Regions from separate parts of the Pontibacillus sp. ABV4_188 genome, predicted to be linked through region 2. Evidence: riboswitches for the same ligand, from Rfam matches in the RefSeq annotation. Region 2 holds a riboswitch; the other holds the start of a gene.
What was found. Region 2 has a riboswitch for S-adenosylmethionine ahead of ACYX4O_RS07100 (methionine biosynthesis PLP-dependent protein). Riboswitches for the same ligand answer to the same signal wherever they lie in the genome.

Region 1 (3,101 bases), 1.0 Mb from region 2:
CCACAATCGTAATAATAATATCTGAGCTTTCAGCGAGCTGTGCCACATCGTTTTTCCACGAAGCACCTTCAGCAATTAGGTCTTCTGCCTTCGTTTTTGTTCTGGTATACACGTTGACGGAAAACCCTATTTTCATCAAGTTTCGTATCATGCTTTTCCCCATAACACCCGTTCCGATAAAGCCAATTGTTTTGTTCATATGTATTCACCATCCCACTGATTTAATACGTTTAGTATAGCAGGTAGGCGGTGGGGATTACAGGAAATGGGGCTGTGGCATACGTACCCTACTGTTTCACATAAGACTTCCCGTAGTCTCTAATTCGAATGTACTTCCGTATTGAGAACGCAACCACCGTTAACCAAGCTGCCACAAGAATGCCGTAAATCATATAAATTAAAGTTGTATCTAAATCCACCGTTAAGAGTAACGTCCGTAGGTTTGTTAAGACGATAAACCCTCCCGCTAACACACCAAGTATTAATGCTGGGATCACTTGAACAAGCCAAGCTGCAAGGGGAGCGGCGACCACGCCTCCTATGACAAAGGCCATGACCCATAACCAGCTAAATTCTTCCCATCCGAGAAATAATATAAAGCCAAGTGTGGCGGATGTTGTAATGGCGAATTCTGTGGTGTCGACTGTCCCGATTACTTTCCTTGGGGTGGCTCCTTTTTGGGATAATAAGATCGGGGTGTTTACAGGCCCCCATCCCCCTCCACCGATGGCATCTAGGAATCCGGCTACGAACCCGAGTGGATAGATGAAACGCTTTTTAGGGGAAAGGGTTGGTCTTGATTTTGAACGCTCAACGTTAAGTAGTAAGAAGCGTATGAGTATGTAGACACCAAGTAGGAGCAGGAAGAATGAGACAAATGGCTTAATAACATCGCCAGGAAGACTACTTAAAAAGGCTGCTCCACAAAAGGCACTAATCGAGCCAGGTAGGATGAGTGGCAGGATTAATGACTTATCAATGTTCTTAAATTTGTAATGGGAATAACCAGATACGGCCGTTGTAGCAATTTCAGACATATGTATGGATGAAGACGCCACTGCAGGAGCTACTCCATAAGCTAGCAAAAGCGAAGAAGAGCTTAATCCGTAAGACATACCTAAAGCACCATCAATTAACTGAGCAAAAAAACCTACAAAAGCAAAGATTAATAGTTTCCTCAAAATACGTTCACCCCTAAATGTATTATTCTTATCTTTTTACTCGGGATTAAAATAAAAAAATAAAGCTAAGCGAGTATAGACATAAAAAAATCCCCTTATGTAAGAAGAGGTGAATAGTACCTTCTCCTTATCTTTCAGAACTGTTTCTGCTGGACGGAGCACCTTCTTCTTTAAGCAAGAGGTTGCTGCGGGATCGTAAGACCAGTTTCCTCCCCCGGCTCTGTATAAGGACGTATTCGAATTTGAATAGTTTCTAATGTAAAATACAGCCAGATAATTGTCAACATATTTATAAAATTATAAAAATTTGAATAAATTGTTGACATATTCTTCTATGGGGCATAGTATTTTGGATAATAAAATATTCAGCAAACGATAACCGAAATTCTTATCCTGAGAGGTGGAGGGACTGGCCCTTTGAAGCCTCGGCAACGGGTCTGATCTAGAGATACTGTGCCAACTCCAGCAAGTGAAATACTTGGAAGATAAGAAGATGGGTCACTGTATAGCAGAGTGAACCTCTCTTCTTGTCTTTAAGAAGAGAGGTTTTTGTATTCGATTAAAAGCAAGGAGGGAGGAGCTTATGACACAAGAAGTCGTAACGTATGAGCAGTTCACAGGCGATCCATTCGCCTCTTATCGACCAGATAATGAGGTGGAAGGTGCTTTAACGGTATTGAAATGGGCGTATGAAACCTACGGAGATTCGATTGTGTATGCTTGTAGCTTTGGAGCTGAAGGAATCGTATTGATTGACTTGATTTCGAAAGTAAAACCCGATGCGAAGGTTGTTTTCTTGGATACAGGAATTCATTTTCAAGAAACGTATGAACTAATCGATAAGGTCAAGGCCAGGTACCCTCAGTTGAATATTGAAATGAGAAAGCCAGATTTAACACTAGATGAGCAAGCTGAAGAATATGGATCAGCTTTGTGGAATAAAAACCCGAACCAGTGCTGTTACATTCGAAAGATTAAGCCACTTGAAGATACACTTAGCGGTGCAACAGCCTGGGTTTCTGGCTTAAGGCGGGAACAATCAGCAAGTCGTAAGAACACAAACTTTGTTAATAAAGATGAACGATTCCAGTCTGTAAAGGTATGTCCTTTAATTTATTGGACGTGGGATTTTGTATGGCAATATATCCGACTAAACGACTTGGATTACAATGTTTTGCATGATCAAGGCTTTCCGAGTATTGGATGTAAGCCATGCACATCTCCAGATGAAGGAGACGGACGATCAGGCAGGTGGAAAGGATTTAATAAGACAGAGTGTGGTCTTCACACGACAGGAAACCAAGATTAATCAATTTTTGGGAGGAATGAATATGACAGTTATTGCACCGCACGGAGGAACATTAGTGAATCAGTGGAGTACGAAAGAGGAAGCGCCAGAAGCAAATGTGAGCATCTCGATCGATAAGATGGCGTTAAGTGACTTGGAGCTATTAGCCAACGGCGCTTATAGTCCGTTAACAGGGTTCTTGAGTAAGGAAGATTATGAATCAGTTGTGGACCGGATGAGGTTATCAGATGGAACACCTTGGAGCATTCCGATTACGCTTCCAGTTGATGAGGAGAAAGCAAAACAGTTGAGTAAAGGCGATGTAGCTGAGCTGAATTTAGAAAACACGGTGTATGGCTATATTGAGGTCTCGGAGGTGTACCAGCCGAATAAGACAAAAGAGGCAGAGCAAGTGTACTTAACGACTGAACTAGAGCATCCAGGAGTGAAAAAGCTCTTTGCGCGCCCTGATTATTATGTGGCAGGTGAGATTGTTCTTATAGAACGCTCCGAGCGCGAGCACGATGAAGGGTTTTATTTAGACCCAGCTCAGTCTAGACAACGCTTTGAAGAGCTTGGTTGGAGTAAAGTTGTCGGTTTCCAAACGCGAAATCCTGTGCACAGAGCGCATG
Region 2 (3,101 bases):
AACGGAAATTGAGAAATTCACTTTATATAATTTTGACAAAGTATTTGAGATCATCGATGAAACAGAGGATCTGGTCATTGTGAATATGGGGCGCCTTACGTCTTTGGCGATGGCTTATATTATTTCTCCTGAGAGGATGAAGAACACGACTAGAGTGGTGATAATGGGAGGGGCTTTTTTAGTGCCAGGCAATGTGACTCCTTATGCGGAGGCAAATTTCTTTGGAGATCCTGTTGCAGCAAACGTTGTTTTAGATAATACAGGACCGAATAAAATTGTACTTATCTCCTTAAATGTTTCTAAGAAAGGAATTATAACGCCTAGTCTAGTAGAGAGTATTAAAACTGAATCTATAACAGAGATTGGCTCCTTAATTGGTCAATTATACGAGCCTTACTATGACTTTTATAAGAAACAAAAACCTTCTCTAAACGGAGCTCCTATGCATGATTTATTAACAATTGTTTACGTTACAAATCCTTCATTATTTAAAAGTGTAAAGCGTAACGTCACCGTTGAAGAGTCTTCCTACTTGACCACCGGGGTAAGTGTTGCAGATTTCAGAGATCAACCTCAAGTAAACGAAGACTATAATAACTATTGTGAAATATTACTAGACATCGATTACCCTGCATTTATAACAGAAGTAGCAACCACCATGATCGGGAAAGTCTAACATGTGGTTTTCGTGCATTAGAGCAATGAAGGGTGTCTGGCACCCTTCATTGCTTTAAAGACATAGAGGGTGCCAGACACGCGTCAGTCTTTTAAAGCGGTGACGCGTGTGTGGCACGTTTTTTGGTTAGTTTGTTGTGGTTAGGTGTTGGTTTGCATTTTCAAGAGCCTGTTGGAAGTCAGTTGTAAGGTCCTCAATCGCTTCAATTCCTACAGAGAGACGTAGCAGCCGATTGCAGACTCCGTAACTAGAACGAACTTCTTCTGGTATGTCTGCATGTGTTTGTGTAGCAGGATAGGTAATGAATGTCTCAACGCCGCCAAGACTCTCAGCAAATGTTACAAGCTCAAAATATTCTAGTAGTTTAGGTGCTAACGCTTCATCCTTAACGCGGAAGGAAATCATTCCACCTCGACCTGGGTAAAGTACATCTTGAATGAGCGGATGATCCGAGAGAAAAGAGGCTAAGTTTTTCGCGTTTTGTTCATGCTGTTTCATGCGAAGGGGAAGTGTTTTCAGACCGCGCATGAGAAGCCAGCTATCAAATGGAGATAAAACAGCTCCAGAACCATTTTGTTCAAGACGAAGAGAAGTGCAAATGTCTTCATCTTTAGCAACGACAAGCCCCGCCAAAACATCATTATGACCACCGATATATTTGGTGGCGCTATGAATGACTAGGTCAGCACCTAGTTCAATTGGCCGCTGGATATAGGGGGTGTAGAATGTGTTATCAACAATAAGGTGAAGCCCATGTTTCTGGGTTAAATCAGCCATTTCTTCTATATCTATTTGATGCATAAGTGGATTTGTAGGTGTCTCGATGAAGAAGCCTTTTGTATTGGACGTTATACAGGCTTCAAATTCTTCTTTGCTGCTCCCGCTCACATAAGAGAAAGAGAGTCCGAATTTCTTGAAATGTGTTTCAAATAAACGATAAGAACCACCATACACATCTTGAGTTACGATGAAATGATCACCTGGTTCATAGGTTGAAAAGACAGCTTGGATGGCAGCCATGCCTGAGCTGAATGCAAACCCTTCACGCCCAGTTTCAAGCTGAGCGATTTTATCCTCTAATAGATTACGAGTCGGGTTTCCGGTGCGAACATAATCATATCCAGTTGATTGCCCAACACCCGCATGACGATAAGCTGTTGATAAATATAATGGAGGATTAACCGTTCCTGTTGTACTCTCACTTCGGTTCCCTGTCTGTGCAAACTCTGTTTCTACCTGATAGCGTCTCATAGTATCTTTTCACTCCTTTAGTGTAATAAAGTGTGTCAGACACCCATCAATGCTTTAGTGGGTGAAAGGGTGCCAGACACCCATCAGTGCTTTAGTGCATAAACGTATTCATGGCATTAAAAAAAGGCTCTTCAGAAGAAGAGCCTTTTGTGGGTAAGGTGCACTTCTTCTTATCTTTCAAGTGACGCATCACTTGCTGGAAGGAGCACCACATCATTTAAGATAGGTTGCTGAAGCGTCAACGGACCAGATCCCTCGGCTTCTCTGAATAAGAAATAAGAAAGTGTTTGGTATAATTTTCTCTATACTATACATAAAATCTCGTTATCATGCAACAAGGTATCAGAATTTTTTAACTTGAATGACTTCCTGGACGAAACGGTTAAATAGGTTTTGCATTCGTTCATGCTTTCTAGTCATCATTTCCGCATGCCACTGAACGCCGATTACAAATCCTTCTTCATCCTCTTTTTCTATGGCCTCAATCACACCATCGGCTGCGAATGCGGTAGCTCTAAACCCTGGTGCGACCTCTTTAATAGACTGGTGATGAAAGGAGTTGGTAATGGTCTTCTCGCCAAATTGTTCTCGCATTACACTGTCTGGTTCTGTTGTAATTGTATGAGATTCTTGCCACGGTTTGTTGTACTGATCATGCTTTAAGGTTTCTTTATCCATATACGATACGTCTTGATACAACGAACCTCCATAAGTGACGTTTAAGATTTGAACGCCTCTGCATATAGCGAAAACTGGCTTTCCTTGACGAATCATTTCTTTTGCAAGGATCGCCTCAGAGTGATCGCGCTCCGGGAAAGGGGAGCCTTGCTTCTGAAGAGGCTCTTCATTGTAAAGGAGTGGATTTACATCTTGTCCACCTGAAAGAACAAGCCCATCCATGCCTGAAGCTTGTGCTCGAACAGTTTCATCATCTTCAAGAACAGGGAGAATAAACGGAACTCCCCCTGCTCGTAGGACGGATTGAACATAATCATTATTTACATAAGCGCGGTCGTAACCAGGGAATCGGCCACCCTGATCTATAATAATACTTCCTGATATACCAATAAGTGGTTTCATATGAAGTGGACTCCTTTTGTTAATTTTTTTAAAACTTTTATTTTGACAACTAGAAACTTCTATTATAAAATCCAAGTAATTTGATAAGAATTAC

Region 1: another riboswitch for S-adenosylmethionine. It lies ahead of ACYX4O_RS02115 (phosphoadenylyl-sulfate reductase); the one in region 2 lies ahead of ACYX4O_RS07100 (methionine biosynthesis PLP-dependent protein).

What each region holds. Positions count from the first base shown of each region.
Region 1 is NZ_CM149975.1:392,428-395,528, forward strand. Features, by position in the region: gene ACYX4O_RS02105 (NAD(P)-dependent oxidoreductase) at 1-199, opposite strand, end outside; gene ACYX4O_RS02110 (sulfite exporter TauE/SafE family protein) at 288-1,181, opposite strand; SAM riboswitch class I at 1,306-1,412, opposite strand; SAM riboswitch class I at 1,567-1,673, shown strand; gene ACYX4O_RS02115 (phosphoadenylyl-sulfate reductase) at 1,765-2,490, shown strand; gene sat (sulfate adenylyltransferase) at 2,513-3,101, shown strand, end outside.
Region 2 is NZ_CM149975.1:1,405,955-1,409,055, forward strand. Features, by position in the region: gene ACYX4O_RS07095 (nucleoside hydrolase) at 1-676, shown strand, start outside; gene ACYX4O_RS07100 (methionine biosynthesis PLP-dependent protein) at 803-1,927, opposite strand; SAM riboswitch class I at 2,095-2,202, opposite strand; gene ACYX4O_RS07105 (gamma-glutamyl-gamma-aminobutyrate hydrolase family protein) at 2,270-3,007, opposite strand.